Regions from separate parts of the Bradyrhizobium sp. CB3481 genome, predicted to be linked through region 1. Evidence: predicted binding sites of a transcription regulator. Region 1 holds the regulator's gene; each other region holds the start of a gene.

What was found. The regulator LexA, encoded in region 1, represses DNA repair genes until DNA is damaged. The targets are predictions, from matches to a motif close to TGTTCNNNNTGTGTTCNG.
Region 2: the regulator LexA is predicted to act here: its motif matches at 2,098-2,115, upstream of ruvC (crossover junction endodeoxyribonuclease RuvC).
Region 3: the regulator LexA is predicted to act here: its motif matches at 1,330-1,347, upstream of QA643_RS12515 (putative DNA modification/repair radical SAM protein).
Region 4: the regulator LexA is predicted to act here: its motif matches at 2,420-2,437, upstream of rmuC (DNA recombination protein RmuC).

Annotation. Positions count from the first base shown of each region.
Region 1 is NZ_CP121647.1:3,949,367-3,957,404, reverse strand. Features, by position in the region: gene QA643_RS19210 (NADH:flavin oxidoreductase/NADH oxidase) at 1-90, opposite strand, end outside; gene QA643_RS19205 (hypothetical protein) at 150-440, opposite strand; gene QA643_RS19200 (HAD family phosphatase) at 560-1,186, shown strand; gene glp (gephyrin-like molybdotransferase Glp) at 1,199-2,410, shown strand; gene lexA (transcriptional repressor LexA) at 2,612-3,313, shown strand; gene QA643_RS19185 (hypothetical protein) at 3,572-3,994, shown strand; gene QA643_RS19180 (hypothetical protein) at 4,081-4,308, shown strand; gene QA643_RS19175 (ComEC/Rec2 family competence protein) at 4,316-6,604, opposite strand; gene QA643_RS19170 (hypothetical protein) at 6,860-7,000, shown strand; gene QA643_RS19165 (hypothetical protein) at 7,117-7,374, shown strand; gene QA643_RS19160 (SPW repeat protein) at 7,567-7,929, opposite strand.
Region 2 is NZ_CP121647.1:7,293,026-7,301,063, forward strand. Features, by position in the region: gene ruvB (Holliday junction branch migration DNA helicase RuvB) at 1-468, opposite strand, end outside; gene QA643_RS35290 (cytidine deaminase) at 465-884, opposite strand; gene ruvA (Holliday junction branch migration protein RuvA) at 926-1,543, opposite strand; gene ruvC (crossover junction endodeoxyribonuclease RuvC) at 1,540-2,067, opposite strand; gene QA643_RS35305 (YebC/PmpR family DNA-binding transcriptional regulator) at 2,277-3,023, opposite strand; gene QA643_RS35310 (methyl-accepting chemotaxis protein) at 3,221-4,990, shown strand; gene QA643_RS35315 (methyl-accepting chemotaxis protein) at 5,216-6,640, shown strand; gene QA643_RS35320 ((2Fe-2S)-binding protein) at 6,876-7,391, shown strand; gene QA643_RS35325 (xanthine dehydrogenase family protein subunit M) at 7,388-8,038, shown strand, end outside.
Region 3 is NZ_CP121647.1:2,622,491-2,630,528, reverse strand. Features, by position in the region: gene QA643_RS12525 (DNA polymerase Y family protein) at 1-354, opposite strand, end outside; gene QA643_RS12520 (DNA repair protein) at 473-1,264, opposite strand; gene QA643_RS12515 (putative DNA modification/repair radical SAM protein) at 1,428-2,666, shown strand; gene QA643_RS12510 (UdgX family uracil-DNA binding protein) at 2,843-4,300, shown strand; gene QA643_RS12505 (VOC family protein) at 4,593-5,063, opposite strand; gene QA643_RS12500 (M20 aminoacylase family protein) at 5,265-6,437, opposite strand; gene QA643_RS12495 (M20 aminoacylase family protein) at 6,592-7,764, opposite strand; gene QA643_RS12490 (GMC family oxidoreductase N-terminal domain-containing protein) at 7,969-8,038, shown strand, end outside.
Region 4 is NZ_CP121647.1:7,680,867-7,688,904, forward strand. Features, by position in the region: gene truA (tRNA pseudouridine(38-40) synthase TruA) at 1-575, opposite strand, end outside; gene fmt (methionyl-tRNA formyltransferase) at 698-1,630, opposite strand; gene def (peptide deformylase) at 1,770-2,297, opposite strand; gene rmuC (DNA recombination protein RmuC) at 2,470-3,678, shown strand; gene QA643_RS36990 (GIY-YIG nuclease family protein) at 3,759-4,058, shown strand; gene QA643_RS36995 (MFS transporter) at 4,223-5,593, shown strand; gene QA643_RS37000 (hypothetical protein) at 5,754-6,179, opposite strand; gene recR (recombination mediator RecR) at 6,205-6,810, opposite strand; gene QA643_RS37010 (YbaB/EbfC family nucleoid-associated protein) at 6,814-7,137, opposite strand; gene QA643_RS37015 (DNA polymerase III subunit gamma/tau) at 7,162-8,038, opposite strand, start outside.

The DNA.
Region 1 (8,038 bases):
CGAATATTGATGCATCGGCGGCACCACGATGCGGTTCTTCAGCGTGACGCCGCGGATCGTCATCGGGGAAAACAGCAGCGTTTCCGTCATCGGTGGCTTCCCTGGCCTTTGGACATCATTGTCCCGGCATGGCGCCGGGAAGTGTCTTCTTACTTTGCCGCGCCTTCGGCGGATTTGGGCTTGGCGAGGGTCTTGGCGGCGGCTTTCGGCGGCGCGCTGTCGCCGCGCATCGTTCCCCAGGGGTCGCTCTTCTGCTGCTGGGGAATGTTACCGAGCGATCTCTGGTAGGCCTTCTCGGCCTCCTTCTCGGCGGCGATTTCGGCCGGCGTCTTGGGTTTGTCCTCCTCGCCATATCTGGCCGGGCCCTTTTGTGCCAAGGCCGGTCCGGCCAGTAGCGCCAGTCCAGCCACAGCGCTCAAAATTCTGCCTGGGATATTCATGCACCGCTCCCTGTTTTGACCTAACGCATAGCACAGCTCATGCAGCGGCTTAAATGCCGGATCGCGCGGAAATCAGCCCGCCCGTTGCCCATGCCCGGCCAGTTTTGTAAACGACTGCCATGAATTCTCCGCCAGCGCCCAATTCCGCCGACGTCCTATTGTTCGACCTCGGCCGTGTCGTGCTCGATATCAGCCTCGACCGCGTGATGGCGTGCTGGGCAGGCCATGCGGGCTGCACGCCCAACGACCTCGCCGCGCGCTTCATTGTCGACGACAGTTTCAAGCACCACGAGATCGGCCGGATCGACGACGCCGCGTTCTTTGCAAACCTGCGCCAGTCGCTCGGCATCGCCATCACGGACGCCCAGTTCCTGGAGGGTTGGAACGCGATCTTCACCGGCGAGATGCCCGGCATCGCGCCGCTTCTGGCCGGTGCGGCTCGGCGGATGCCGCTCTATGCTTTTTCCAACACCAATCCGGCCCATGTCGCGCATTTCTCGCAGGCCTATGCGGAGTTGCTCAGTCATTTCCGCGAGATATTCCTGTCCTCGACGATCGGTTTGCGCAAACCGGACGCCGAAGCCTATGATCATGTGATAAGAGCGATCGGCGTGCCGGCGTCGCGGATTCTGTTCTTCGACGATTCAGCCGCCAATATCGAAGGCGCGCGGGCGCGCGGCCTTTCTGCCATCCACGTGACATCGACGGATGACGTGGCAAGGGCATTGACCGCACTTGGAATATAAGGAGGTCTGCCCGTGGCCTTGATGCCGGTTGCCGATGCCTTATCCGCGATCCTCAGTGGCGCCGATCCGCTACCCGAGGAAATGGTCGCGCTCGAAGCCGCCCATCATCGCGTGCTGGCGCGCGACGTCGCGGCACGGCGGACCCAGCCGCCTGAGGCGATGTCGGCGATGGACGGCTATGCGGTGCGCGCCGCTGACGCCGCCGATCTCTCCGCCCGGCTGAAAGTGATCGGCGAGGTCGCTGCCGGCCGCCCGTTCGAACGGAAGGTCGGCCAAGGCGAAGCGGTGCGGATATTCACCGGCGGCGTGATCCCTGACGGGGCCGACGCCGTCATCATCCAGGAAGACACGGCGGTCGACGGCGATCATATCACCATCACCGAAGCCGCCGCCCCGGGGCGGCATATCCGCGCTGCCGGCGTCGATTTCCGCGAGGGTGACGTGCTGCTGAAGCGTGGGCGCCGCCTCACCGACCGCGACCTGTCGCTCGCCGCCGGCATGAACTATCCGCAAGTCGCCGTGCACCGCCGACCGAAAATCGCGATGCTCGCCACCGGCGACGAACTGGTGATGCCGGGTACGACGCCCGGACCCGGCCAGATCGTCTATTCCAACGGTTATGCGTTGCGGGCGCTGGCCGAGGACGAGGGCGCCGAGGTCATCGATCTCGGGGTCGCCGCCGACACCGTCGAGGCCACCACGGCAGGCATCCGCCGCGCTAGCGAGGCAGGAGCGGACGTCCTGATCACCATGGGCGGCGCCTCGGTCGGCGACCACGACCTCGTCAAGCGATCGCTCGAGGCCGAAGGGACGACGATGGCTTTTTGGCGGATCGCGATGCGGCCGGGCAAGCCGATGATGCATGGCAGGCTCGGCGCAATGCGGGTGATCGGCCTGCCCGGCAATCCCGTCTCCTCCTATGTCTGCGGCTTCCTGTTCCTGGTGCCGCTGATTCGCGCATTATCGGGCCGCGACCACGTCCATCACGTCAGGGAAAGCGCCGTTTTGGGCCGCGACCTTGCCGCCAACGACCAGCGCGAAGATTATCTCCGCGCCCGTCTCGAAGAGCGCGAGGATGGCACGCTGACCGCCGTGCCGGTCACCCACCAGGACTCCTCGCTGCTCGGGAATCTCGCTGCGGCACGGGCACTTGTGATACGTCCGCCATTCGCGCCGGCTGCCGTGAAGGGGTCGCGTTGCGAGCTCTTACGCCTGCCGGAGTGACGCCCTAGATGGCGCTTCGGGCCGCTGTCGCAATGCGTTCACCTGAAATTAAGTGGTTGCGGAACACATATCGAACATATAGTGTCCGTTCATGATTTGTTTCGAGTGCTAGTGTCTATGGTTGGGAGTTTGGGGACTCCCGCGATCTGGGCCCTGAAATTCGAGACCGAAGGACGATGCCAAACCGGGGGATTGCTCGCGATGCTTACGCGCAAACAGTACGAACTTCTGCGTTTCATCAATGAACGGCTGAAAGAGGCCGGCGTGCCGCCCTCCTTCGACGAGATGAAGGATGCGCTCGACCTACGCTCGAAATCCGGAATCCACCGGCTGATTACGGCGCTGGAGGAGCGTGGCTTCATCCGCCGCCTGCCCAACCGCGCCCGCGCCATCGAAGTCATCAAGCTGCCCGAGCTCGCCGCCGCCGGCAACGGACGCCGTGGCTTCACGCCGAGCGTTATCGAAGGCACGCTCGGCAAGCGCGCCTCGACCCCGCCTGTCGCCGAGGACGACGGCAATCGCCCGGTCGCCGTACCCGTCATGGGCCGGATCGCCGCCGGTACGCCGATCGAGGCGCTGCAGACCCGCAGCCACACCATCAGCGTGCCGCCTGACATGCTCGGCTCCGGCGAACATTACGCGCTCGAAGTGCGCGGCGATTCCATGGTGGATGCCGGCATTCTCGATGGCGACATGGCGCTGATCCAGCGCAATGAGACCGCCGACACCGGCGACATCGTGGTGGCGCTGATCGACGAGGAGGAAGCGACGCTAAAACGCTTCCGCCGCCGCGGCGCCTCGATAGCGCTCGAGCCGGCCAACGCCGCCTATGAAGTCCGCATCCTGCCGCCCAACCGGGTCCGCATTCAGGGCAAGCTGATCGGGCTGTACCGCAAATACTGATCTTTCAATATTGATCTGTCGGTTTGCGTACATCGCGGCGACAATACCAGCCCCGGCCTTCGGCCGGGGTTTTTTGCTGCGTGAAGGAACAAAAGCCGCGCTAGCGCGCTTGTGATTTGGTCGCAGTAGGCCCGTCGCAGAATTGCCCAGAACCAAGAAAATGCTTCTGCCAATTTCACTACGATAAAGTCCACTGTGATAGAGGCCTGTGCCTCCTTCCAGACACGGGTCAGCTATCTCTAACGAGGGAGCCATCCGATGTGTGACTATAGCCTGCACGCCGTGGCGACGCGCCCTGCCCGGGTCGGCGAGACGCTCGTTACCACGACCTTCCGCGGTACATCGACCCGCGGCTTTGCGTCAGAGCGTGAGCCTGCAGTGGCGGTCTGCATGCTTCCCGGCACCGAACTGGCGTTCGCCGAGGACGTCAGATACGATAACCGCTGGATCTGGACGCGAACCACCGAGTGGCGGGTCGGCAAGTTCAATCAGATCGAGCCCGAAGTGGCCGACCGTCACCATGACGCGATCGAATTTCCCGATGGCAGTCACGTGCTGGTGACGCAGCTTTGCGAAGGCCAGCGGGCGACCGTGCTGCAATTGCCGGTGGTCCAGACCGGCGGCGAGCGTGCCCCGAAGGCCGTCGAAGCGCCTCCGGCCGCTTCCATCGTGACCGGCTAAACGCCGCGCGCACGTGATCCGCCGGTTCAAATCGGCGGATCACGTGATATTATATTGCCTGGAAAATCGGCGCCGAGGGGCAGTCGGTGGTCAACAAGGTTACATGGCAAAGAGCCGGACGCGTCACCGAGCCGGGACGCTACATGTTCCGCTATGGCTGGCTCACGGTCACGGCCGACGATCTCGCGATCTGGCAGCAATTCCCTGACGCCTCGTTCACACTGGTCAACCTGCCGTCGGACCCCGACGCACCGGAGGAATTTCACCTCGGCGCGTTCGAGATACCGGTAAGCCCTCCGCACGACGGGCACTGAACGTCGTCTATTCCTCCGCCTGAAGGTCTGCCTCCGCCGGCGTCGCATCGACGGCACGCGCCGGCACGCGTGGCGCCAGCACCGCGGCGCCCGCCTCGCCGTCCTCGGCTGCGGCTGGCGACCAGGGCCGATCGATGCCGCGCGGCTTGACCGCCTCGACAGCAAGCCCCTCCCGGCTTCGCCGGAGCGCCATCGCGCCCTGGCGCCGCAATCGCCCGCCGTCGATGACGGAAGCCTCGCAGGCGGCTGGCGCCTGCCGCAGCGTCACGATCAGCGCCGTGCGCTCGCAATCGTCCGCAAAGGCTTCCGGCCGGAACGCCTGCGCGACCAGCGCGCCGCCGGCGGATGGCACGACGCAGCCGGAATCGTCGCATGATACGCCTGATGTGAGCGAGGGATCGGCCACGGTGCGCGCATCCGCATCCGCCGCCAGCCACTCCTTCAGGAGAAACGTATCCTGCGAGCCCTTCACCGCGTGCATCATATGCAGCCGGCCGTCCTGACCGCGAACGCCGACATGGCGGCCGTCGGCGGAAATCAGGATGTCCGGCGGCGTCACCCGCGCCGCCCACATGGCCGCCACAAGCACCAATGCGGCGCCGGACCAGCGCAGCGGCGTGCGGAGCAGGCCGAGCAGGATGATGCCAAAGCTCGCCGCGACCAGCGGGCCGATGCCGAAGGCCGGCACGCGGCCGACCGCGCCGGGCAAGGCCGCGACCCATTGCGTGACCGCGATCATCCAGTCGATGCCAAAACCCATGATCGCCCAGAACAGCCGATCGAAACCGAACGGCATGGCGACGAGGCCGAGCAGGCCCGCCGGCATCACGATAGCCGACACCACCGGCATCGCCGCGAGGTTGGCGAGAACGCCGTAGGGCGTCACCCGGTGAAAGTGAAAGGCCGCGTAGGGCATGGTGGCAAGCCCGGCCACCAGGGAGGCCAGCAGCAGCATGGTGAGCTCGCGGCCGCCCCACAGCGCGGCCCGCGCGGTGGCGGTGTGGTCGGCGGTTGCGAACAGGCGCGGCATGCCGATCTGCACCAGCGCCACCAGGCCCAAGGTGGCGGCAAACGACATCTGGAAGCTCGGATGCACCAGTGCCTCCGGCGCGACCGTCAGCACGATCAAGGCGGCGACCGCGAGCGTGCGAAAGGTGATGGCGCGGCGATCCACCATAACGGCGATCAGCACCACCGCCGTCATGAAGAACGACCTTTGCGTCGCGACCTCGGCGCCGGAGAGCAGGAGATAAAACGCGGCTGCCGCGAGCGCGGCGGCCGCCGCCCATTTCTTGATGGCGTAACCGACCGTGAGCAGTGGAAACAGCGCCAGCAGCGCCCGCACCGCGAAGAACACGACGCCGGCGACGACGGCCATGTGGTAGCCGGAAATCGACAGCACATGGCCGAGGCCGGAAATGAACATGGCATCGTTCACCGGCGGCGAGATCGCGTCCCGACGCCCGGTGAGCAGCGCGGTCGCAATCGCGCGCTTGTCGCCTTCCAGCGTGGTCCTGATCCGCGCGTCGATCGTATCGCGCAGGCCCTGCATGAAGGCGGAGTAGTGCAGGCGCAGCCCGCCGCCCTCCGGCGGCTCCGCCGTCTTGATCGCGCCCATCACGAAACCGGAGGCGCCGATGCCGGCGAAAAACATGTCGCGGCTGAAATCATAGCTGCCCGGCCGCACCGGCCCGAGCGGCAGCAACAGCCGGGCCTTCAGCTCGACAAAACGGCCGACATCGGGCGCCGCGCCCTTCTTCACCGACAGCCGCACGCGCTCCAGCTTGGTGGTCCCGCGCGCGCTTTCCATGGTGACGACGCGAAGGACGAAACGGTCGGTGCGCTCGCGGATGTCCCGCGTCTCGACAAAGCCGGTCAGCGACACCGAAAACATCGGCCGCGCCAGCACGCCATGTGCCACCCGCGCCGTCTTCCAGGTCGCGACCGCAAAGCCGGACGCGACGGCTGCGATCATGACGGCAGCGGGGAAGAATTTCTGCCGCCGCAACAGGACCGCCACCGCGCACAGCACAATGGCCAGGCCGGCGGCCACCGACAGCACCGGCTCATGATCGGCCGCGAAGTAGAGCCCGATGCCCGAGCCGAACGCGACCGGCACCCAGGGCAGCAGCCGCCCGGCGCCAGTTTCGGCGCGCGCCCAGGCGCGCAGGGTCTCGATCAGCGGCGGCCAGAACGCAGGCGGTGACGGCGCAAGGCCGACAGGCACCGCGGCGCGCGGCGGCCAGGTGCCGGCATAACCGCGCTTTCGGCCCGACGTGTCGCCCTGCTCCGCCACCGAGCCTACACCTTGACTACACCTTACGATCTCGTGAAGGGTGTAAGACTACCGGACGGTGTATTGGGCCCGCTAGCAGAACAGATGCAGAAACCTCAGGAAATGCACTCCGACGGATAGGCTCGCCGCAAGCGGGTAGCGCCGCACATGCTTCATCCGCCGTGGAAAACCTCCATTAAGTCAGCCTGACTGCATTTATCGACTCGGCCAGCCGTGCTGGTTTCTGTGCAATTCAGGTTCATTGCGGAATACGATGTGAGCCAGTTTTCTTCCGTGCTTCTGCTGATGATCGCTCTGACGCTCACGGTATGCGTCGGAGTGGCGGCCTGGCGCATTTCCGGCGATACGTCGGAAGTCACCGGCGGCATTCCGCCATCGTTGAGCGATCCGCGCTGACGGCCCCGATCAATGCGTCACATTGAATCCGACACCCGCAACGAAACCGCAAGAAATGCATGTCGTCCGGGGTTACAATTGCGCGGGGTGAATCGAGCATCAGGACAACAACTGGCATGAAGCGTGCGGCCTGGATTTTTCTTGCGATCGTCCTCACCTCCCCTTCCGGCTATGCCGCCACGCCGGAACAATGCCGCTTCATCGAGGCGCGCACCGAGCGCGAAGCCTGCTATCAGCGCCAGGAAGCAGCGCGGCTCACCCGGCAAAAGGCGAACGAGGCCCGGGAGGCCGAGCAGCAAAAGCCCTACGAGCCGATGACCGCGGACGAGGCCCAGCTCGCAAAAGCCATGCGGGGCATTTGCCGCGGCTGCTAGCGAGCTGGTGGTGCGCTGCAGCCCATGGCACGATCTACCGCCATCGATGTGCTCGTCCACCATTGATGAGCCCGTCTTACGGAACGGCGTGGACAGCGATTGTGCGAGAGGCCGTTAGGCTCAAGACAATGCCCGTCGCAGCCGACCGCTACCAATAGCGGTCGGTCGACGAGAGGACCAACGCCCTCATCCTCAGCCAGCGCCGTGATGCCAGCGATCGTGCCACCAGGTGCTGAAGTCACGATCTGTCATCAGCTCCCAGACAGCAAACAGGATCACCAACAGGCCCGACAGCGCGCTGCTCACCGCAGCTGCGCTCTGCTCGTAGCCGACCGTCCACGGTGCTACCACGAGCGCCGCACCCAGAAGCATCTCACCCCATTCCTCCAAGTAGGAAGGAATGACGAATGCCTCGACGGCAAACAGGATGACGCCTAACCCGAGTGCGACGGTTAGCCAAACGGCTGCCCCGGTCAAACCCAGGACAAACGGCGAAACGACCAGCCACGCACCCACCACCAGGCTGGCAACGTCCTGCCAGTGTTGAATGCGCATGCGCATGATGCTCACCTCCCTCTCCCATGGATATGGTGGTGCGGCTCTCAAAGCGCATCCGTCCAGCCCTGCGCTGTGTTGCCGCCTGTGCCTAGCCCCGGGGCCATCC
Region 2 (8,038 bases), 3.3 Mb from region 1:
GAGGGTGAACTTTGCCAGTTCGATCTTGACCGAGCGCGCCGCCGGGCCCTCGCCAATGATGAGGTCGAGCTGAAAATCCTCCATCGCGGGATAGAGCACTTCCTCGACCGCCGGGCTGAGGCGATGGATTTCGTCGATGAAGAGCACGTCGCGCTCTTCGAGATTGGTCAGCAGTGCCGCAAGATCGCCAGCCTTCGCGATCACCGGGCCCGAGGTGGCGCGAAAACCGACGCCGAGTTCGCGCGCGACGATCTGCGCCAGCGTGGTCTTGCCGAGGCCGGGCGGGCCGACGAACAGCACATGATCCAGCGCCTCGCCGCGCTTGCGCGCCGCCTCGATGAAGATCGACAGATTCTTGCGCGCCTGCGCCTGGCCGACGAATTCGGACAGCAGTTGCGGACGCAGCGCGGTGTCGCCGACATCGTCGGAACGCCGCTCGGGGGTGACGATACGGGAGGGGGTGTTCACCCGTTGCCTCTCCGGTACTTGTTGGGCAAAAGCTCGCCGATGGTGGCGACCTTCGGCTCGCGGCCATTGTCGGGAACGATGACCCGCGCGTTCGCATCGTAATCATGGATCAGTTCGCGACAGATGCCGCAGGGCGATACGACGGCAATATCGCCGGGCTCGTCCGGTTTGGGATGGCGAACTGCGACGATGGTCTCGATGCCGCGATCGCCGGTTTCGGTGATGGCCCGTCCGATGGCGATCGCCTCCGCACAGACGGCGATGCGGCCGATATAGGCGTCGATATTCACGCCGGTGACGATACGGCCGTCGCGGGTGCGCATCGCAGCGCCGACCTCTTGCCAACGGTTCCGATAACGCGGCCTGATCGCGTCAATCGCGGCGGCAATTAGTTCCTGGTCTTTTTCACTCAACATGGCGGAAACGCATTCCTTCGTCAGGGAGGGGCGAACATAGTCTATTTCGCCAGCTCCTTCAGGCCCAGCCGGATCAGTTGCGCGGTCTCGGCTTTTTCGCCGGCGCTGCGTGACGCCGCGGCAATGGCGGCCGCCGCCTGCGGCTGGCCATAGCCGAGATTGACCAGCGCGGAGATCGCGTCGGTCACCGGGCGCGGCGCGCGTTGATCGTCGACCGCGCCGGCGAGATGCACGACGGCGGGATCGACATTGGCGAAGGCAGGCGCCTTGTCCTTCAATTCAGAGACGATGCGCTCGGCGACCTTCGGCCCGACGCCGGGCGTGCGCGACACCGCGGCCTTGTCGCGCAGCGCAATCGCATTGGCGAGTTCGGCCGGCGGCAAGGTGCCGAGCACGGCGAGCGCGACCTTGGCGCCGACGCCCTGCACGGTCTGCAACAGGCGAAACCATTCGCGTTCGGTATCGGTGCGGAAGCCGAACAGTTTTATCTGGTCCTCGCGGACATAGGTCTCGATGGAGAGCACCGCCGCCTCGCCGGGCGACGGCAGCGCCTGCAGCGTGCGCGACGAGCAATGCACCTGATAGCCGACGCCGCCGACGTCAAGGATGACGAAATCCTCGCCGTAGGAATCGATCAGGCCCTTGAGTTTGCCGATCATAGGCTCGCCACCCTCATCCGCAGCGCCGCACCCTGGCGATGGTGGGCGTGGGTGATGGCGATGGCGAGCGCGTCGGCCGCGTCGGCGGATTTCGGCTCGGCCTTTGGCAGCAATATTTTCAGCATTACGGCGATCTGGTTCTTGTCGGCATGTCCGGCGCCGACCACGGTCTTCTTGACCTGGTTGGGCGCATATTCCGCGACCGAAATACCAAACATCGCCGGCGACAGCATGGCGACGCCGCGAGCCTGGCCGAGCTTCAGCGTGGCGACGCCGTCCTTGTTCACGAAGGTCTGCTCGACCGCGGCCTCCGCCGGGCGGAAATCGCCGAGCACGGCGGCAAGCCCCTCATGGATGGCGAGTAGCCGGCTGGCCAGGGCCAGATCGTCGGGCGGCTCGACCGAGCCGCAGCCGATGAAGACGAGCCGGTTACCCTCAGACTCAATCACGCCCCAGCCGGTGCGGCGCAGGCCGGGGTCGATGCCGATAATCCGGACGGGATGGCGAATCGGTGGGGGTGTCATGGCGTAGTGATAACGCCAGAGCCGGGTGAACGAAACATAAAGAGAACGGAAATCCCCTGTCCCGGGCGGCGTGCCCCGCATTCTGAATGTCATCCCCGCGAAGGCGGGGATCCAGTACGCCGCGGCTTCTCGGTTGATAACGGACGTCTCTGGAATACTGGATCGCCCGGTCGAAGCCGGGCGACGACAGCGGAGTTTGGGGCGAGCCCCTACCCGCCCATCTTGGCGACCAGCGCGTCCGAAATCTCGAAATTGGCGTAGACGTTCTGGACGTCGTCGTGCTCGTTGAGGAGGTCCATCAGCTTGAGCAGCTTCTCGCCGGTCTCGTCGTCGACCGCGACCGTGTTCTGCGGCTTCCAGGTCAGCGCCGCCTTGCGCGCTTCGCCGAACTTGCCTTCCAGCGCCTTGGCGACCTCGCGAAAGGTGTCCTGCGAGGCGTAGATCTCGTGGCCGCTTTCGCTTGATGACACGTCGTCGGCGCCAGCCTCGATCGCTGCTTCCAGCATCGCATCGTCGGAGGCCACGCTGGCGTCATATTCGATGATGCCGGTGCGGTCGAACATGAAGGCGACCGAGCCGGTTTCGCCGAGATTGCCGCCCGACTTGGTGAAGTAGGAGCGGATGTCGGAGGCGGCACGGTTGCGGTTGTCGGTCAGCGCCTCGACGATCACGGCGACCCCGCCGGGGCCATAGCCCTCGTAGCGGATCTCGTCGTAGTTCTCGCTTTCTCCGCCGGTCGCCTTCTTGATGGCGCGCTCGATATTGTCCTTCGGCATGTTTTCCTGGCGCGCCGCGATCACAGCCGCGCGCAGCCGCGGGTTCATGGCCGGGTCCGGGGTACCCAATTTGGCGGCTACCGTGATTTCCCGCGCCAGCTTGCCGAACAGCTTGGACTTCTGGGCATCCTGCCGGCCCTTGCGGTGCATGATGTTCTTGAATTGGGAATGGCCGGCCATGCGCGTCTCTTGGATTCGTCCAGGGGATGTAGGGATAGGGCGCGGCCTTATAGGCCGGCAACCGGCCGAAATCAAAGATTTGCAGCCGGTTTTGGTAAGGCGATACTGCCGCGTGCCGGAAATCAGGCAGTTGTTAACCACGACTTCATGCTCGGATGAGAGGATTTCGCTGAGATCCTCAACTTTTAAGAGACGTTATGGCCTTCGGATTGTTCAAAAAGCGGGTACCGGAACCGGTCGTACCCGCCTCCGAGACCAAGGTGCCGGCCGCCGCGTCAGGCGTGGAGGCGGCCTCCGGCGATGGCGATTCGGCCAAGGCGATCCTGGAGCTTTTGGAACTCGAGCTCGGCGCGATGATCCGCCAGCTCGAGCGTGCCGCCAATTCGGTCGCTGGCGGCGCCGAGGCCACGGCTGCGACGCTTTCGACCATCCGCCAGCGCACCGATGCACTGACGAGCCGCTCCAGCGCCGCCCAGAGCACCGCGACGACGTTTTCGCAGGCCGCCGACAAGTTCACCCAGTCGGCGCAGGGGATCGGCGCCCAGGTGCGCGACGCCGGCAAGCTCGCCGACGAGGCCAGCGAGGCCGCCCGCGAGGCCGGCGCCAATGTCGACCGCCTGCGGGAGTCTTCGGCGGCGATCGGCAATGTCGTCAACCTGATCGCACAGATCGCGCGGCAGACCACGCTGCTGGCGCTCAACTCCACCATCGAGGCGGCGCGCGCCGGCGAGGCGGGACGCGGCTTTGCCGTCGTCGCCACCGAAGTGAAGGCGCTGGCGGTGCAGACCCAGAACGCCACCGAGGAAATCACCAAGAAGATCGAGGCGTTGCAGCGCGACGCCGCCGGCTCGGTCGACGCCGTTCATCGCATTACCCAATCGATCGAAGCGATCCGCCCGGTGTTCGCGCACGTCAACGGCGCGGTCGCCGAACAGAACGCAATCACTGGCGAAATGGCCGACAATGCGGCTTCCGCTTCCAGCTTCATCGTTTCGGTCGGCGACAGCGCCGGCGAGATCGACAGCGCCACCAAGGAAACCGAGGCGCATGGCGAAAGCGTCGCCAGGGCCGGACGGGCCGTGACCGCGTTCGCACAAAAACTCAAGGCGCGCTGCGCCGTGCTGTTGCGCCAGGGCGAAAAGGAAGGCGAGCGCCAGGAGCGCCGCAAGGACGAAAGGCTGCCTTGCAGCCTCAAGATCGAAATTACGACCCCGCGCGGCGTGATATCGGCATCGGTCTATGAAATTTCCATGGGCGGCATTCTGGTCAGCGGGGCAAACGCGGAAGCGTTGGCGCAGGGCCAGAGTTTTGACGCGACGCTGCAGGATGTCGGCGCCTGCCGAATTCGCATCGTCCAGCGGACGAAAGCCGGCGCGCACGCACAGTTCGAACGGCCCGGTACGGCGTTGATCGAGAAGATCGAAGACAAGATCTGGTCGATCCAGGACGACAACACGGAAGCGGTCACCCGCGCGATCGAAGCCGCTGCAGCGCTGCAGAAGATCTTCGAGGACGGCATCGATAGCGGCGCGATCTCGATGGAGGATATGTTCGACACCAACTATGTCGAGATACCCCGCACCAACCCGGTGCAATACCGCACCAAAATCCTCGACTGGGCCGATCGAGCCCTGCCGCCCTTCCAGGAAGCATTCCTCGCCAAGGACAAGCGGATGGCGTTCTGCGCCATGGTCGACACCAACGGCTACCTTCCGGTGCACAACAAGATCTATTCGCACCCGCAGCGTCCGGGCGACGTCACCTGGAACACCGCCAACAGCCGCAACCGCCGCATCTTCAACGATCCCGCGGGACTTGCCGCCGGGCGCAACCAGCGCGTCTATCTGATCCAGACCTACGCCCGCGACATGGGCAACGGTAATACGGTGATGATGCGCGAGATCGACGTGCCGGTCCGCGTCAAAGGCCGCCACTGGGGCGGGTTCCGCACCGCTTACAAACTCTAGAGCATGATCCGGAAAAGTGTGAAGCGGTTTTCCCTCGCGACAAACGCGGAACGCGTTTGCGCGGAGATCATGCGCAAAACAAAGACCTAAAGCGCGATGACGATTCATCGCGCTTTAGTGCGCTCTCAGGCAAGACGCCGGGCGCGAATCACCCTCTAAGCTCTGAATTGGAATGCAATCGCCACGGTGGGCCGATCATCGGCTCTGACTGGAGAAAGCTCTGACATGTCCGTTGTGCAGCGTGCAGTCCTCGATACCCAATCCAACCGGACACTGGCCGAACGACTGATTGACCAGCTTGCCGACCGCATCGGCGGGCTCGGCGTCGAGCTTGCCGATATCGCCGGCAACGTTCAGGAGGTCGCAAGCCGCGTCGCGAACCAGTCGGAGCGGTTCCACCATCTGCAGAGCACAGCCCAGACGATGGTCGCGGCCAACCGCGACATCGCCAATGCATCGCAGGCGGTACAATCGACCACCTCCGCGGCCGTCGTGGAGATCGTTCAATCGCGCGACGCAGTGAATACGGCCGTCCAGCACATCGCCGAACTCGTTGAAGCGGTCGGCCGCATCGAGGCCCGGCTCAGCGCCGTCGGCTCGGCGCTGTCGCAGGTCGCAAAAGTTTCCGGCTCGATCGAGGCGATCGCGAAGCAGACCAATCTCTTGGCACTCAATGCCACGATCGAGGCGGCGCGCGCCGGAACTGCCGGCCGCGGCTTTGCCGTGGTCGCGAGCGAAGTGAAGAGTCTCGCGGAGGGAACGCGCCAGGCCACGCAGCAGATCTCCGATACCGTACGCGACCTCGATGGTCAGATCGGCAGCCTGATCGGCGAGAGCAGCGACGCCTCGTTTCGCGCCAAGAACGCCGGCGAAGGCGCACGAGAGATCAGCGGTATCATCGCACGCGTGCACCAGGGCATCGCATCCGTCGGCCAGGAGATCGACGGCGTTGCCAGGGCCGCGACTTCAAATCTCGGCCATTGCGACACCGTCATCGCCGAGCTTGGCGAACTAGCCAAGGGCGTCGACCTCTCCTCGCGCGATCTCAAGCACGCCGATGGGCGGGTGGCAAAGCTACTGGAGATCTCCGAAGGCCTGATCGCGCTGATCGCCGACAGCGGCGTCGAAACCTCGGATGCACCGCTGATCCGCGTCGTCGTCGACACCGCAAAATGCATCTCGGCCGAGTTCGAGGCCGCGATCGAGCGCGGCGAGATCACGCTCGAGCAGTTGATGGACGAGAAGTATCGGGAAATCCCCGGCTCAGATCCCAAGCAGTATCTCACCGACTACGTCGCCTTCACCGACCGCGTGCTGCCCGCGATCCAGGACCCGATCCAGAAAAGCGATCCGCGCATCGTGTTCTGCGTCGCCTGGGCCAAAGGCGGCTATCTGCCGACCCACAATCCGAACTACCGCCTGCCGCAAGGCCCCGATCCGGTCTGGAACAACGCCAATTGCCGTAACCGCCGCCTGTTCAACGACCGCGCGGTGAAAAAGGTGGCGGCGAACACAAAACCGTTTCTGCTGCAAACCTATCGGCGCGACATGGGCGGCGGCAATTTCGTGCTGATGAAGGACCTGTCGTCACCGATCTTCATCCGCGGCCGCCACTGGGGCGCATTCCGGATGGGTTTTCGGCAGACCTGATGCGGCGGTTCTAGCCGCGTCATTTGCACGTGGCACCAGCAAGCATCAATAGCGCTGTCCCAATCCGGGATACGCCTCTCGGGATGCCTTGCCTTGAACCTTCTTCGTCCAAGCTCGTTGTAGACAGGGTCGGAATCCGAGCCTCTTTTTCGCGCACGACAAAAGGCCCGGTGAACGCCACTCTGCTTCCGAGCGGGCTAGCCATCCCAAGCACCAGAACAGGCGGAGCAAAAGAATGACGCATACTGGGACAGCAGCATCCGCAGGGCGTATCGCCGCAGTGCCCGAGAAAATTCCGGTCACGCTGAACGTCAACGGTAAACGGGTCCAGCTTTCGGTCGCGCCGTGGACGACACTGCTCGACGCGCTGCGCGACCATCTCGATCTGACAGGCACCAAGAAGGGCTGCGATCACGGCCAATGCGGCGCATGCACCGTGCTCGTCGGGGGACGGCGGATCAATTCCTGCCTCACGCTCGCCGTGATGCAGGAGGACGGCGAGATCACCACGATCGAGGGCCTGGCGCGCAATGGCCAGCTGCATCCGCTGCAACAGGCCTTCATCGATCACGACGCGTTTCAATGCGGCTACTGCACGTCGGGACAGATCTGCTCGGCCGCCGGGCTGATCAGCGAAGGCAGAGCGAAAACCGCGGACGAGATCCGCGAACTGATGAGCGGCAACATCTGCCGCTGCGGCGCCTATCCGAACATCGTGGCGGCGATCCAGCAGGCGATGGAGCGATCATGATCCCGTTTCAATATAGCCGCGCGAGCGACGTCGCCGACGCCATCAAGCAGATCGCCGCAGACCCGTCCGCGAAATTCATCGCGGGTGGTACCAACCTGCTCGACCTGATCAAATACGATGTCGCCGCCCCGACCCGGCTGATCGACATCTCGCGCCTGCCACTCAGGAACGTTGAGGAGACCGCGAGCGGCGGCGTTCTGATCGGCGCGCTGGTGCCGAACACCGACCTTGCCTACCATCCGCTGATCGAGGCGCGCTATCCGCTGCTGTCGCGCTCGATCCTGGCTGGCGCATCGCAGCAGCTGCGCAACATGGCCTCGACTGGCGGCAATCTCGTGCAGCGGACGCGCTGCTTCTATTTCTACGACGCGACGGCGCCTTGCAACAAGCGCGAGCCGGGCAGCGGCTGCTCGGCGATATCGGGCGTCAACCGTATCAACGCGATCCTCGGCACCAGCGAATCCTGCATCGCCACGCATCCATCCGACATGTGCGTCGCACTCGCCGCGCTTGAAGCGATCGTGCATGTCAAAGGCCCAGCCGGGACGCGCAGCATTGCGTTTGCGGACTTCCATCGGCTGCCCAATAACACGCCGCAGCTCGACACCAATCTCGAGCCCGACGAGATCATCACGGCGATCGAGCTG
Region 3 (8,038 bases), 1.3 Mb from region 1:
GCCGGTGATGTCGAGATAGAGCCCGTATGGAGAATCGAGCGCCACCAGCGGCGCGAAGCGATCGCACCAGTCGGCGATGTCCTCGAGCGTCTTGCGGTCGGCCACTTCATCGGCGTCGAACACCGTCATTTCAGGGCAGATCGCGCGGGCATTGGCGAGCGGCAGGCCGATCGAAAGGCCGGCGCGGACGGCGGCCTCATCCAGCGAATGGATCAGGATGGCATTGTGCTGCTTGGCGACGACGACGGTGGGGTAAGTTTGCGCACTGGTCGTGTGGCTGGAGGTATCAACCGGCGCACCACTGTTGTTCCCTCCCCCCTTGCGGGGGAGGGTTAGGGAGAGGGGTGGCGGCAACGGCGGTGTCTGTGGCTTACCCCTCTCCCCAGCCCTCCCCCGCAAGGGGGGAGGGAGCGCACCGGTCGTGTCGCAAGCAGCGAGACTCGAAACGGAATTTTCATCCGCTTTGCAGTTTTCAGCTTGCGCGGCGCTGGCCTGCATAAGCCGCCGCTGGATGCGATCGACGGGCAGGCGTGGCAGCCACAGGCTGAGAATACGCCGCCGGTTCGCTGAAGAGGCACTCATCGCATTTCCATTCCATGATCCAGCGGCCGACCGGGCCATGACGGTTACGAACAAGCTGCGCGTCGAACACTGGCGCGCCCCACGCACTCCAAGGACCAGACGGCGGCGAGTGCGCCGCGCGCACGATCCATCTGGTTTCCGCGGTCGAAGGCCGCGGCTCCGCCGCCACCCGCAGCAGCAAGGCCGTGACACCGGAAGCCTGCGCGGCCAGCGTGAGTTTGCGGCTGGCGACGAGATCGAGCTGACGCGCCTGCCCCCAGACCTCCAACACGACGGCGCCGAGCGCATCGCAGGCCAGCGCATCGGCGGCGGTCCGCAGCGCGGCATCGGTGTCCTGGGCGCGCACGGTCACCAGCAGCCGCGGATCAAGACCCAATTCGCACAGCCCGCTCATCGAGAGGGCGCCTGTTTCAATTTCCGAAAAATCCTGCCGCACCCAGACCAGCGGCCGGCGTGACGACATCCGTCCCGCGAGGCCAGCGATGAAGCCGGTGGCCGTCGCGCTCTGGTGTCCCTCGGCGAATACCTCGTGCACCGCCGCGCGCGCCAGTCCGCCCTGCAACGTTGCATCCGCAACCATATGGCCGAGCGCAACCCTGTTGAGATCATGCGCCGCGCCCTGCTCCAGGCGCTCGATGCTTCCCCGCAAAGTCGCAAGCGTGCTTGTGCGTGCGCCGCTCATGCGCCGCTCCTTCTGGAATTTGGCCTTGCCGCTTCTTCCCGAAGTGAACGCGCGGCTGGCCCAATCGTTCATGATATGTTCTAATATAAAGCTAACAGCCCAAGCAGAGTCAATCGAGATCGACATCAGGGCGATTCATGAGCGGAATCAAAGGGATTCACCGATGGACGTGCAACGTAAGCTGGAAATCCTGGCCGATGCTGCGAAATACGATGCTTCCTGCGCCTCCTCCGGCACGGAAAGGCGGGATTCCAGCGACGGCAAGGGCCTCGGCTCGACCGCACCTGGCATGGGTATCTGCCATTCCTATGCGCCTGATGGCCGCTGCATCTCGCTATTGAAGGTGCTGCTCACCAACGCCTGCAATTACGACTGCTTATATTGCGTCAACCGCACCTCCTCGAACGTGCCGCGTGCCCGCTTCACCGTCGACGAGATTGTGCAGCTGACGATCGACTTCTACCGCCGCAACTACATCGAGGGATTGTTTCTCTCCTCCGGCATCATTCGCAGCGCGGATTACACCATGGAGCAGGTGGTAAGCGTCGCGCGAAAACTGCGCGAGGAGCATCACTTCCGCGGCTACATTCATCTCAAGACAATTCCGGAGGCCGACGACGCGCTGATCGCGGAGGCCGGCAAATATGCCGACCGTCTCTCTATCAACATCGAAATGCCGCTGGAGAACAGCCTCGCCAAATTCGCGCCGGAGAAGGACGTGCGCGCGATCCGCCGCACCATGGGCCGGCTGCGCCTGAAGCTGGATGAAGCCAAGGAGAACAGCCAGGCCGCAACCAGGGCAAAGCCGCCGCGCTTTGCGCCGGCCGGCCAGAGCACGCAGATGATCATCGGCGCCGATACAGCCAATGACAAAACCATCCTCGACACCAGCGCCAATCTCTACGGCTCCTACCGCCTCAAGCGCGTCTATTATTCGGCCTTCAGCCCGATCCCGGATGCCAGCCGCGCGCTGCCGCTGGCTGCGCCGCCGCTTGTTCGCGAGCACCGGCTCTATCAGGCCGACTGGCTGATGCGGTTCTATGGGTTCGACGCCGGCGAGATCGTCGACGAGGCCAAGGGCATGCTGCGGCTCGACATCGACCCGAAACTGGCCTGGGCGCTGCGCCACCGCGACCGCTTTCCGCTCAATGTCGCAACCGCCAGCCGCGAGGAACTATTGCGCGTGCCGGGCTTTGGCACCAAGGCGGTCGACCGCATCATCACCACGCGCCGCCTGACCACGATCCGCCTTTCCGATCTGGCGCGGCTGCACATTCCGCAGAAGAAAGCGCTGCCGTTCATCGTGCTCGGCGACCACCGTCCGTCGCCGCGCCTGCTCGATGGTGCGGGCCTCATGGAACGATTCAAGCCGAAGGCGACGCAGTTGGGATTTGGGTTTTGACCACCGGCGTCATTGCCTGCGACAAACGCGAAGCGTTTGCGCAAGGGAGCGAAGCGACGAAGCAGTCCATGCCTCAACAGGCCGAGAAATGGATTGCTTCGCGGAGCCTGTCATCCGGCGGCGCTTCGCGCCGACCAGGTGGCTCGCAATGACGGCGGAGTATGCGGAGAGTACAGATGCACCACATCACCCTCGATAGCGAAACCGATTTCGACGGCTGGCGCAAAGCAGCACGGGCGCTGGCGTTGAACGACGTCAAACCCTCCGACGTGACCTGGCGCGTGGCTGGTGATGCGCCCGGCCTGTTCGAGCCGACCGATCCGCCGCTCGAACCACCCCACGGCACCTTCAACGTCCCGGCTCGATTTGTCGAACTGGCCGAGATCGCGATCCTGCACCGTAATCCCGAACGGTTCGCCCTGCTCTACCGCCTGCTCTGGCGGCTGCGCAGCAATCACGACCTGCTCGAAATCGCGACCGATCCCTATGTGGCCGAGATCGCCGCCATGGCGAAGGCAGTGCGCCGCGACGAGCACAAGATGCACGCCTTCGTCCGCTTCCGCGAAGTTGGCCGCGAGCAGAAGTCGCACTTCGTCGCCTGGTTCGAGCCGGAGCACCACATCGTCGAGCTGGCCGCCCCGTTCTTCGCACGCCGCTTCGCCGACATGCCCTGGTCGATCCTCACCCCCGATGTCTGCGCGCATTGGGACGGCCATGCGGTCTCGATCACGCCCGGGGTCGGCAAAAGCGAAGCGCCGACCGCCGATCGGCTGGAGGAAACCTGGCGGCGCTACTACGCCAGCATTTTCAACCCCGCCCGGCTGAAGGTTCAGGCCATGCAGAAGGAGATGCCGCGCAAATACTGGCGGAACCTGCCGGAGGCCTCATTGATTAAACCCCTGACCGAAGGCGCGGAACGCATCGCCAGCGCGATGATCGCAAAGGCAGCAAGCGAACCGCACAAGCCGCAGAAGCGGCCGGAGCCGCCCCAGACGGGCGATAGAGCGGACGACATGGCACGCAAGCGCTTGGACGAAATCGAGGCACTCCGCGAGGAAGCCGCCGATTGCCGCGCCTGCCATCTTTACAAGCACGCGACCCAGACCGTGTTCGGCGAAGGAAGGCAGACGGCGCGGATCATACTGGTCGGCGAGCAACCCGGTGACAAGGAAGATCTCGCCGGCAAGCCGTTCGTCGGCCCCGCGGGGCAGATGCTGGATCGTGCGCTGGAAGAGGCCGGGATCGACCGCCGCAAGGTCTACGTCACCAATGCGGTGAAACATTTCAAATTCGTGCCGCGTGGCAAGATCCGGCTGCACCAGAAGCCGAACACGCCGGAGATACGGGCGTGCCGGCAATGGTATGAACGCGAGCTGGCCGCTATCCGGCCTGACCTGGTGGTGGCGATGGGCGCCACCGCCGCGCAAAGCGTGTTCGGCAAGATTACGCCGATCAACAGGAATCGCGGCCGTCCGATCGATCTAGATGATGGAACCCGGGCGCTGGTGACGGTGCATCCGTCCTATCTGCTCCGATTGCCCGATGCGGAGGCCAAGGCGCGCGAATACCGGCGCTTCGTCCAGGACCTCAAAATCGCCGCCGAGGTGCTGCGAAAATCGGCACATGCGGCCTGAATTTCGCCGATCCCGACCCGCAATTTCTGGTGAAATATAACGGGAAAAATTGACAATCCCGTTTGCAACTATTAATTGATTGGAGACACAATCGCATTCTCAAGGGAATGTGGGACGTCTTGGTCACGCTATGACGCTCCCATATGGTCGACGCGCTGCGCGGTCCTCCTCCAGCCCCGGCGCCGTGCAGCGCGCGACCCACTTCCCTTCAACTCCTCTCCTTATTGCACCGCACGCAACCTCCCTGTCGGCTGGTCACGCGTTGGCTGTTCGGCGCTGCACGCCCAAGCGTTCAGCCCCGCGCCGCAGCTTCCAATTCCGCGATATCAAACTTCACCATTTTCAGCATGGCCTCGGAAACGCGCTTTGCCTTGGCGGGATCTGGATCGGCCATCAATTCCCCAAGCCGTCGCGGTGCAATCTGCCAGGAAAGGCCCCAGCGATCCCTTAGCCAACCGCATTGCTCGATCTTGCCGCCCTCCCGCAACGCATCCCATAAATGGTCGATCTCGGCCTGCGTGTCGCATTCGACCATGATCGAGAAACTGTGGTTGAACGGATCGAGCGGACCCGCCTCGATCGCCATATAGCGCTGGTCGCCCAAGGTGAAGGCGGCGATCTTGACGCTGCCGGCGGGCCCGCTCGGGCTGTCGGCCGGCAGAGCCGAGACCCACTGGATCGCGGACCCACGGATCAGCGAGGTGTAGAAGCCGATCGCGGCCTCCATGTCCCTTTCGAACCAGAGATGTTGTGTGACCTTCATCGACGCTCCTCTCACATAGCCAGCCGCACCTTGCGGCCACTTTCGTTCCAAGGACGGATGAAGGAAGCTTCTGCCGACATGGCCGACGGAAATTCTTCTCAACGAACAAAAAAAATGAAGGCCTGTATTGAACATACAGGCCTTCTTTTACGCGCCGTCGCACTTCATGTGCGATCGAAGTTGAAGTGACTTCTTGCCTGCTTACGACGCCGCCAGCTTGTTCTCGACCAGCTTGATCCAGTACGAGGTGCCGTAGACGATCGCCTCGTCGTTGAAATCATAGGCGGGGTGATGCAGGCCGGCGCTGTCGCCGTTGCCACAGAAGATGAAGGCGCCCGGCCGGGCCTCCAGCATGTAGGAGAAATCCTCCGCGCCCATCAGCGGCGGCATCTCGTGGACGTTCTGGGCGCCGGCCACCTCCTTGGCGACCCGGGTCGCGAACTCGGTCTGCTCGGCATGGTTCTTGGTGACGGGATAGCCGCGCTCGTAAACCAGCTCGATCCTGGCGCCGGTCATCTTGGCGATGCCCTCGCAGATTTCGCGGACGCGCCGCTCGACCGTTTCGCGTACTTCCGGCGTCAGCGTGCGAACCGTGCCGCGCAGCTCGGCGGTCTGCGGGATGACGTTGCGGGCGTTGCCGGCGTGGAATTCGCAGATCGAGATCACGGCCGAGTCCAGGGGATCGATGGTCCGCGAGACGATGCCCTGCAGCGCGGTGATGAGCTGCGAGCCGACTAGGACGGAATCGATGCACTTGTTCGGACGGGCGGCGTGGCCGCCGAGCCCCTCGATCTTGATGTCGATCGAGTCGGTCGCGGCCATCACCGGGCCGGAGCGGATCGCGAACGAACCGATCGGAATGCCCGGGCCGTTGTGCATGCCGTACACCTGCTCGATGCCGAACCGATCCATCAGCCCGTCCTTGATCATGGCGTCGGCGCCCGCCCCGCCCTCCTCGGCGGGCTGGAAGATCACGACCGCATTGCCGGCGAAGTTTCTGGTCTCGGCGAGATATCGCGCTGCACCCAAAAGCATCGCCGTATGCCCGTCATGGCCGCAGGCGTGCATCTTGCCCGGGGTTTTCGAGGCGTGCGGCAGGTTGGTTTCTTCCTCGATCGGCAGTGCATCCATGTCGGCGCGGAGCCCGATCACACCGATCTCGCCCTTGCCGGGCTGCTTGCCCTTGATGACCCCGACGACGCCGGTCTGGCCGAGGCCGGTGGCGACCTCGTCGCAGCCGAATTCGCGCAGGCGGTCCGCCACGAATGCTGCAGTGCGGTGCACGTCGTAGAGCAATTCGGGATTTTCATGGATATCGCGGCGCCAGGCCTGAATATCGGATTGCAGATCGGCGACGCGGTTGACGATAGGCATGGATTTTCTCGAACCTCGGGGTTGGAAACGCTGGAGCCTCTGTAGCATGCAAGGGGCGGTCCACCCAATACGCTGCCTCACAGTCCCGTCCACAAGGAGCTTGGCCGGCCGAGGCCAAAAAGCCCGGAAAAGCGCTGGGAATTGTGCTTGGGGATCAAGCGGCCAGCGTGTTCTCGACCAGCCTGATCCAGTAGGAGGTGCCGAACACGATCGCCTCGTCGTTGAAATTGTAGGCGGGGTGGTGCAGGCCCGCGCTGTCGCCGTTGCCGCAGAAGATCAGCGCGCCCGGCCGCTGCTCCAGCATGTAGGCAAAATCTTCGCCGGCCATCAGCGGCGGCATCACCTGCACATTGGCATCGCCGGCGATGTCGCGGGCCGCCCGCGTCGCGACCTCGGTCTGCTCGGTATGGTTGACCGTGACCGGATAGCCATGGACGTAATCCAGATCGATCCGTGCGCCCGTGAGCTGCGCCACGCCGGCGACGACGTCGCGGACCCGCTTTTCGACCAGTTTTCGCACCTCGCCATTCAACGTGCGCACCGTGCCCTTCAACTCGGCGGTTTGCGGGATCACATTGCGGGCATGGCCGGCGTGGAATTCGCACATCGAAATGACAGCCGATTCCAGCGGATCGACGCTGCGCGACACGATCGATTGCAGCGCCGTGATCAATTGCGCACCGACAAGAACGGAATCGATGCTTTGGTGCGGTTGCGCCGCGTGCCCGCCACGCCCTTCGATCTTGATGAGCACGGCATCGCCGCCAGCCATGATCGGGCCGGGCCGCAGCGCGAACGAGCCGACCGGAATGCCAGGTCCGTTGTGCATGCCGTAGACCTGCTCGATGCCAAAACGGTCCATCAGACCGTCCTTGATCATCGCCACCGCGCCGGCGCCGCCCTCTTCGGCGGGCTGGAAGATCACGACCGCATCGCCGGCGAAGTTCCTTGTCTCGGCGAGATAGCGCGCTGCGCCGAGCAGCATCGCGGTATGGCCGTCATGGCCGCAGGCGTGCATCAAACCCTTGGTCTTGGAGGCGTAAGGCAGATCGGTCGCCTCCTCGACCGGCAGCGCGTCCATATCCGCCCGCAGGCCGATGACCTTCACATCGCCCGTGCCGACGGGACGGTTGCCCTTGATGACGCCGACGACGCCGGTTCGGCCGATGCCGGTAGCCACCTCGTCGCAGCCGAATTCCCGCAACCGGTCCGCCACCAATGCCGCGGTGCGGTGCACGTCGTAGAGAAGTTCCGGATGTTCATGAAAATCCCGGCGCCAGGCCTGGATATCGGGTTGCAACTCGGCGACGCGGTTGACGATGGGCATGGTAATAACAGGCTTTCCGAATTTGGATGCTTATCTCGTGTAGCATGCAAGGGTTGGTCCACCCAAGACGCGCACGGGAACGCCGCCCATTCCCAGCCGTCATGGCCAGGGCTTGTCCCGGCCATCCACGTCTGACTAATAGGCGAAAGACGTGGATGCCCGGCAAGGCCGGGCATGACGGTCGGGATCGGGTGGAAACCAAAAATGCCGAAGCGGCTCGAAGGGGATTTCGACTATATCGTGGTGGGCGCCGGCACCGCCGGCTGCATCATGG
Region 4 (8,038 bases), 3.7 Mb from region 1:
AACGAGCGGGCCGAAGTCAAAACCGAAATCGCGTCGCCTTCCCTGATCACGTCGAGTTGGTCGAGGGTCTTCTCCGGCGATTTCGCCTGGCATTCAGTATCGCGGAAGGTCGTAAAATCGTGCTTGCCGAGTAGCCGTTTTGCGGCGGCGTCCATCGCATCGGTGTCGAGATGGCGCGGCACCCGCCAGCTTCGCTTGATGTCGAGCGCGAGGTTGGCTCTGGTGTTGGTGATGCGATAGCGATAGTGCCGCCGCTTGGCGGAGAAGCGCGCTTCGAAATTGTCAGCCACGATATCAGCCGAAAGCACGCCGATCGGATGCGGGCGCAGATGCGCGTTCAACCCGTCGCGCAGCCGGCCCGGCGGAAACGGCTTTTCGATATCGCAATGCGCGACCTGGCCCAACGCATGGACGCCGGCATCGGTGCGGCCGGAGCCATGCACGCGAACGTTCTCGCCGCAGATCGCCTTCACCGCGGCCTCCAGCGTACCCTGCACGGTCGGCGCGTTGTCCTGGATCTGCCAGCCGGAGAACGGCGTGCCGTCATATTCGATTGTTAGTTTGTAGCGGGGCATCTCAATCCAGTCAGAGCTGTCATCGTCCGCGCAGGCGGACGATCCAGTACGCCGCAGCGTTTCGGTTCAATCCCAAAGGCCGCGGCGTACTGGATACCCCGCCTTCGCGGGGTATGACAGCGTTAAGCGAGGCGCGCGCCGGCCTTCAGCGGTGTGCCGCGCAGGAAGTCCGCGGCCTTCATCCGCGCCTTGCCTTCGCGCTGCAGCTCCAGAATCCGGATGGCGCCGTCGCCGCAGGCGATAGCCAGATTGTCGTCGAGCACCTCGCCGGACGCGCCCGTCCCCTTAACGAACTCGCAGCGCAGCATCTTGATCCGCGCCGGCTCGCCATCACTTGCGATCTCGCACCAGGCGCCGGGAAACGGCGACAGCCCGTGAATGTGCCGCAGCACCGCGCGCGCGGGACGCTTCCAGTCGATCCGCGCTTCGGCCTTCTCGATCTTGGCGGCGTAGGTGACGCCATCCTCGCTCTGCTTAGCGAGTTGCAATCCGCCGCGCTCCAGCCCGCCCATCGCGCGCACCATCAGGTCGGCGCCGAGCGGCGCCAGTGCATCGTGCAGATCGGCCGCGGTCATGGCGTCCGTGATCGCAATCCGCTCGGCCATCGCGACGTCGCCGGTGTCGAGGCCGACATCCATCTTCATCACCATCACGCCGCTCTCGGCATCCCCGGCCATGATGGCGCGGTTGATCGGCGCGGCGCCGCGCCAGCGCGGCAACAGCGAAGCGTGCAGATTGAAGCAGCCGTAGCGCGGCGCGTCGAGAATGGATTGCGGCAGGATCATGCCGTAAGCGACCACGACGGCGGCGTCGGCATTATGCGCGCGGAATTCGGCGAGCGCTTCTGATGTCTTCAGCGTCGTCGGCGTCAGCACGGGAATGTCGAGCCGGCGCGCCTCCTGCTCGACCGGCGTCGGCTGCAGCTTCATGCCCCGCCCGGCCGGTTTTGGCACGCGAGTATAGACGGCGACGACCTCTTGGCCATGGGCCACCAGTTCGAGCAGCGTCGGCACGGAGAAATCGGGCGTGCCCATGAAGATGAGGCGAAGCGGCATGGAACGGAAATCCCAGGTCGATTTGGTTTACCCCGTCATGCCCGGGCTTGTCCCGGGCATCCACGTTCTTGCTTTCCTGCCGCCAAGACGTGGATGGCCGGGACGAGCCCGGCCATGACGGCTGAAAGGGGTGGAAGGCCTACCCCGTCGCGCGCTTGGCGGCCTTGGTAAACTTCTTCAGCACGCGGTCGCGCTTCAGCTTCGACAGGTAGTCGACGAACAAGACGCCGTTGAGGTGGTCGATCTCGTGCTGGATGCAGGTGGCGAACAGCCCCTCGGCGTCTTCCTCCTGCACCTTGCCGTCGAGATCGGTGAAGCGGATGCGCACCCGCGCCGGACGCTCGACTTCCTCGTAATATTCGGGGATCGAGAGGCAGCCCTCCTCATAGACCGACAGTTCCTCGGACGCGGAGAGGATTTCCGGATTGATGAATACCCGCGGTTTCGGCTTGGTCTCGCCGTTCTCGTCCTTCTTGGCGAGATCCATGGTGATCAGCCGCAGCGGCTCGGCGACCTGGATCGCCGCCAGCCCGATGCCGGGCGCGTCGTACATGGTCTCGAACATGTCGTCGGCAAGCTTGCGGATCTGCGTCGTCACCTTCTCGACGGGTTTTGAGACGAGCCGCAACTGCTTGTCCGGCAGGATGATGATTTCTCTGATGGCCATAGCGCGCGATTTAAGCCGCTGATTTGCCGGGGTCAATGCGCGGCGGAACAGGTTAAGGCGGCCTTAACCATGATTTTTAAGGCGGCGTTAACCACGAAAATTAACGGGGCATTCACCATAAATGTTCCCTCTTCGTTCGCGCCGAACGGCGAATCGGGCTACAAGTTGGGCCATGAACGAAATTCTCCTGGAGATCGGCGAGCTGCCGATTCACGTTGGCGAGGCGCTCGCCGCCTTCGGCGCGCTCACGCTCGTGCTGCTGCTGGCGATCGCCAAAGTCATTGCCCGCTCGGGCCGCCGCGGCGCGGAACTGGCGATGGCGCAAGCGATTCGCGCCGACGAGCTCGAGGAGCGCCTCAGCGAGATGCTGCGGGCGCAGAGCGAATCGGCCGGCCGGGTCGATGCGATGGCGCAGGCGCTGACCGGCCGGCAGGCCGAGATGGCGCGCGCCGTCAACGAGCGGCTGGATTCGGTGACGCACCGCGTCGGCCAGTCGATGGAAGCGACCACGCGGCACACCATGGACAGCCTGCGCGTGCTGCACGAGCGGCTCGGCATCATCGACAATGCCCACAAGAACCTCACCGACCTGACCTCGCAGGTGACGACGCTGCGCGACGTGCTCGCCAACAAGCAGTCGCGCGGCGCCTTCGGCCAGGCACGGATGGAGGCGATCGTCCAGGACGGCATGCCGCAGGGCTCCTACGAGTTCCAGTACACGCTCTCATCAGGCAAGCGGCCGGACTGCGTGGTGTTCCTGCCCGACCAGCGGCCGCTCTGCATCGACGCCAAATTTCCGCTGGAGGCGATGACCGCGCTGCACGACGCGCGCACCGACGAGGAGCGCAAATTCGCCAGCCAGCGCCTGCGCAACGACGTGATGAAGCACGTCAATGACATCGCCGAGAAATATTTGATCGCCGGGGAGACCCAGGACACCGCGCTGATGTTCGTGCCGTCGGAATCGGTCTATGCCGAAATTCACGACGGCTTTGACGACGTGATTCAGAAGGCCTACCGCGCCCGCGTCGTGCTGGTGTCGCCGTCGCTCTTGATGCTGGCGATCCAGGTCATGCAGCAGATCCTGAAAGACGCGCGGATGCGCGACGCCGCCGACCAGATCCGCACCGAAGTGCTCAACCTCGGCGACGATCTCGGACGCCTGCGCGAGCGTGTGCTCAAGCTGAAAAAGCATTTTGATGACGTCAACGAGGACGTGCGCCAGATCCTGATCTCGGCGGACAAGATCGAAAAGCGCGCCGGCCGCATCGAGGAGCTCGATTTCAGCAAGACCGACGCACCGGCCGAGATGCCACGCGTCGTGAAAGGCGGAACGGCCGAACTGTTCCCCGCCCCGCGCAAGCTGCAGGCTGGGGAGTGAGTGACTGGTCCGGCCGAAGCCACATATTAGCCTGTCATCGCCCGGCTTGACCGGGCGACCCAGTATCCCAGAGGCCGCAGATGGGAGCACGCAGTTACTACGTCTACATCCTCGCCAGCCGCATCGGCGGTACACTTTACATTGGCGTGACGAACGACTTGGTGCGGCGCGTTGGTGAGCATTGCCTTGAGCTGATGAAGGGTTTCACCAAGAAGTATGACGTGCACAAGCTGGTCTATTTTGAGCAGTTCGACGACATCGAGAGTGCAATCAGGCGCGAGAAGCGGCTGAAGAAATGGAATCGAGCCTGGAAGGTCCGGTTGATCGAGGAACTCAATCCCAACTGGGATGACCTCTATCCAGGTATTGCCAGCCCTTGACCTCGTGAACCCAGCCAAGCTCTCCGCTGTCATCCCCCGCGAAGGCGGGGGACCCAGTATTCCGCGCCCCTCATTGTTGACAATTGATTTCGCGGAGTACTGGATCGTCCGCCTTCGCGGACGATGACAGGTCTTTTTTGGCAAAATCTGCTAACACCCCCTGCATGACCGCACCCGAAGCCACTGCCCGAGCAACCGACAAGACCGAAACGACACGCACCTCCTGGCGCGAGAGCCTGGCCGTCTACCTGCAGCCACGCGTACTGATCGTGCTGATGCTCGGCTTTTCTTCCGGCCTGCCGCTGGCGCTGTCGGGGTCGACGCTCTTGGTCTGGATGCGCGAATCCGGGGTCGATCTTGTCACCATCGGGCTGTTCGCCATGGTCGGCACTCCCTACACGCTGAAGTTCCTGTGGGCGCCGCTGGTTGATGCGCTGCATGTACCATTGTTCACGCGGGCGCTCGGTCGCCGTCGCGGCTGGCTGGTGCTTTCACAATTGCTGTTGATCGGATCGATCCTGCTGCTGGCGCTTACCGATCCTGCGCGCTCGCCGCTGTTCGTGGCGCTCGGCGCGCTGCTGGTGGCGACGATGTCGTCCACTCAGGACATCGTGGTCGATGCGTTTCGCGTCGAAAGCCTGCCCGAGAGCGAGCAGGCCGCGGGCATGGCGTCCTATGTCGCCGCCTATCGCATCGGAATGCTGGTCTCGACTGCGGGCGCGCTGTTCATTGTGACGGGGTTCGAGAGCACCGGCATTACGCGCGGCGCCGCCTGGATGTGGGGTTATGTGGTGATGGCCGCGCTGGTGCTGATCGGGACGATTACCGCCCTGGTCGCGACCGAGCCCGACCAATCCGCGCGCGCGGAAGCTGCGACGCGCAGCGAAAGCGCATTCTCCCGCGTGTTGCATGCCGCGATCGGTGCGTTCTCCGAATTCCTGACCCGCCGCGATGCCTTCGCGGCGCTAGCCTTCGTGGTCCTGTTCAAGTTCACCGATGCGTTCTCCGGCACCATGACCGCGCCGTTCGTGATCGACCTCGGGTTCACGCGCAACGATTATGCCGCGATCGTCAAAGGCGTGGGGCTCGCCGCCACCCTGATCGGCGGCTTCGCGGGCGGGTTCGTGGCGCGGCGCTATTCGCTGGCCGCGAGCCTGTGGATCGGCGGCGTGCTGCAGGCAATCGCCAATCTATCGTTCTCGTGGCTGGCCTTTGTCGGCGTCAACCAGTGGGCGCTGGCGTTCGCTATCACTGCGGAGAATTTCACCAGCGCCATCGGCACTGTGATCTTCGTCGCGTATCTGTCGGCGCTGTGTCGCAACCCGCTACATACCGCAACCCAATATGCGCTGCTGACGGCGCTCGCCGCCGTCGGGCGGACTTACCTTTCCTCCGGCGCGGGCTATGTGGCGAAGGCGACGGGGTGGCCGATGTTTTTCGTGATCTGTGTATTGGTCGCGATCCCCAGTCTGATGCTTCTGGCCTGGTTGCAGCGGCGCGGGCATTTCGAAGCGCTGGGGCCGGTGAAGGTTTAAGCCCCGATCGTCGTCCCCCGCGAAGGCGGGGGACCCAGTATTCCAGAGCAGTTGCGATAGAACTGATGGGCCGCGGCGTACTGGATCGCCCGGTCCCAGTGCGCAAGTGCGCACAAGGCCGGGCGACGACAGCGAGGTTTGTGGCAATGACGGCGGCAACTCAATGCTTGGTCACCACGCTCCACTTCGTGATGACGGCTTCGCTCATCTGGCCGGCGTCCTGCGCGCAGGCGACCTCGTCGACCTTGACGGAGATTTCCTTGCCGATGAAATTTTTCAGCTGCGCGGCCTGGGCGTCGCTGGTGGTGACGAGCTGGAAGGTTTCGGGGCCGGTTTCGAGATTGCAGAGGCCGTTCGGCGGCGGCAGGCGGCGCGGCTCGCTGGTGATCTGGTAGGTCTGGGGGCGCTTGCTCCGCTTGCTACCCTTCATGGAAGTGAGTTCGCCGGACAAGACGTCGCCGGCATTGATCGGCTTGCCGGGCTTCGGCGCGGGCTCGCTTTGCTGCGCCCATGCGGAAGGGGCGACCAGGGCTGCGGCGATGATGAGCGCAAAGCGGGAGCGTTTGCCGAATCGTCGTTTCGTCATGTCGATCAGTTCCGTAAGTATAGGGTTAGAACAGCGTTCGCTGCCGCATCGCTGCCGATAGCGTACCTTCGTCGAGATAATCAAGCTCGCCGCCGACCGGTACGCCGTGCGCAAGCCGTGTCACCTTGACATTGGCATCCTGCAGAAGATCGGTGATGTAGTGGGCCGTAGTTTGGCCATCAACCGTCGCATTGAGGGCCAGAACGATTTCGCTGACCTGTGGTTCATGCGCGCGGGCCACCAGCGCGTCGATGGTAAGATCCTGCGGACCGACACCGTCGAGTGGCGACAATGTGGCGCCGAGCACGTGGTAGCGGCCGTTGGTCGCATTGGCCCGTTCCAGCGCCCAGAGATCAGCGACGTCGGCGACCACGACGATGGTCGAGGGATCGCGCCGCGGATCGGTGCACACGGTGCACGGATTGTTGGTGTCGATATTGCCGCAGGTCTTGCAGACCTGGATGCGCTCGATCGCGACTTGCAGGGCGCCGGCGAGCGGCGTCATCAGTGCCTCGCGTTTCTTGATCAGATGCAGCGCCGCGCGCCGCGCCGAGCGCGGCCCGAGTCCCGGCAGGCGTGCCAGCAGCTGGATCAGGCGTTCGATTTCAGGGCCGGCAACGCTTGCAGCCATTTTCTAGCCGAGACCAAGCAGGCCGGGCGGCAGGCCGAGCCCGCCGGTCAGCGCCTGCATCTTTTCCTGCATCGCCAATTCCGCCTTGCGCCGGGCGTCGCCATGCGCGGTCACCAGCAGATCCTCGAGCACTTCGCGCTCTTCGGCCTTCATCAGCGAGGGGTCAATCTTGACGCCCTTCACTTCCATCTTCGCGGTCATGCGCACGGCAACCAGCCCGCCGCCGGAGATGCCCTCGACCTCGACATTGCCGAGCTCTTCCTGCATCGCCTGCATTTTTGATTGCAGTTGCGCCGCCTGCTTCATCATGCCGAGAAAATCAGCCATTCATCCGTCCTCTCGAGAGTCCGATCAATCGTCGTCGCTGTCGGAAGTCTCGTTCAACTCTTCAGCGTTAATATTGGATTCCGGCGGCTCGGCGGCAAGCCGGCGCACCTCGATAACCTTGGCGCCGGGAAAGCGCGACAGCACCTCCTGCACCCGCGGATCGGCCTCCGCGGCGCGGGCATGCTCGTTCCGCGCCTGCTCATTCTGCGCGCGCAGCGTCGGCTGGCCTTCCTCGTTGGAGACGATCACGGTCCAGCGCCGGCCCGTCCACAGTTCCAGCTTGCGGGAGAGGTCGTTGACCAGCCCTCGCGCCGCGACGCGTTCCAGCGCCACTTCCAACCGCCCATCCTCGAAACGGACGAGACGCATGTCGGCTTCCAGCGCCGCCTTGGTCAGGATATCGCGCTTCTCGCCGGCGAGCGCCACCAGCTGCGGAAAGCTGTTGATCCGCAGCACGGGCGCGGCTTCGGTTTGGGCCGCCGGTGCCATTTGCGGGCGGGCGGAGGCCTCGGCGCCGGAGCGGGGCGAGCTTGGCGTACGCATGGGCGCGGCCGGCATCTGAGATACCGGCGCAGCTGGGGCGGGCCGTGACGGCGCCGCGCCGCCCGAGGCGATCTGCGTTCCGCCGCCGTTCTGGTCGAGCATCCGGATCGCCTCGTCCGGGGTCGGCAAGTCAGCGACATAGGCGATGCGGACCAGCACCATTTCGGCGGCCGCCGCCGGCCGCGTTGCGATCTGCACCTCGGCGATGCCCTTGAGCAGCATCTGCCACATCCGCGACAGCACTCGCATCGACAGTTTGGCGGCAAATTCGCGCCCGCGCACCCGCTCGGTCTCGCCGAACGCGACATTGTCGGCGGTTGCCGGGACGGCCTTCACGCGGGTGACGAAATTGACGAAT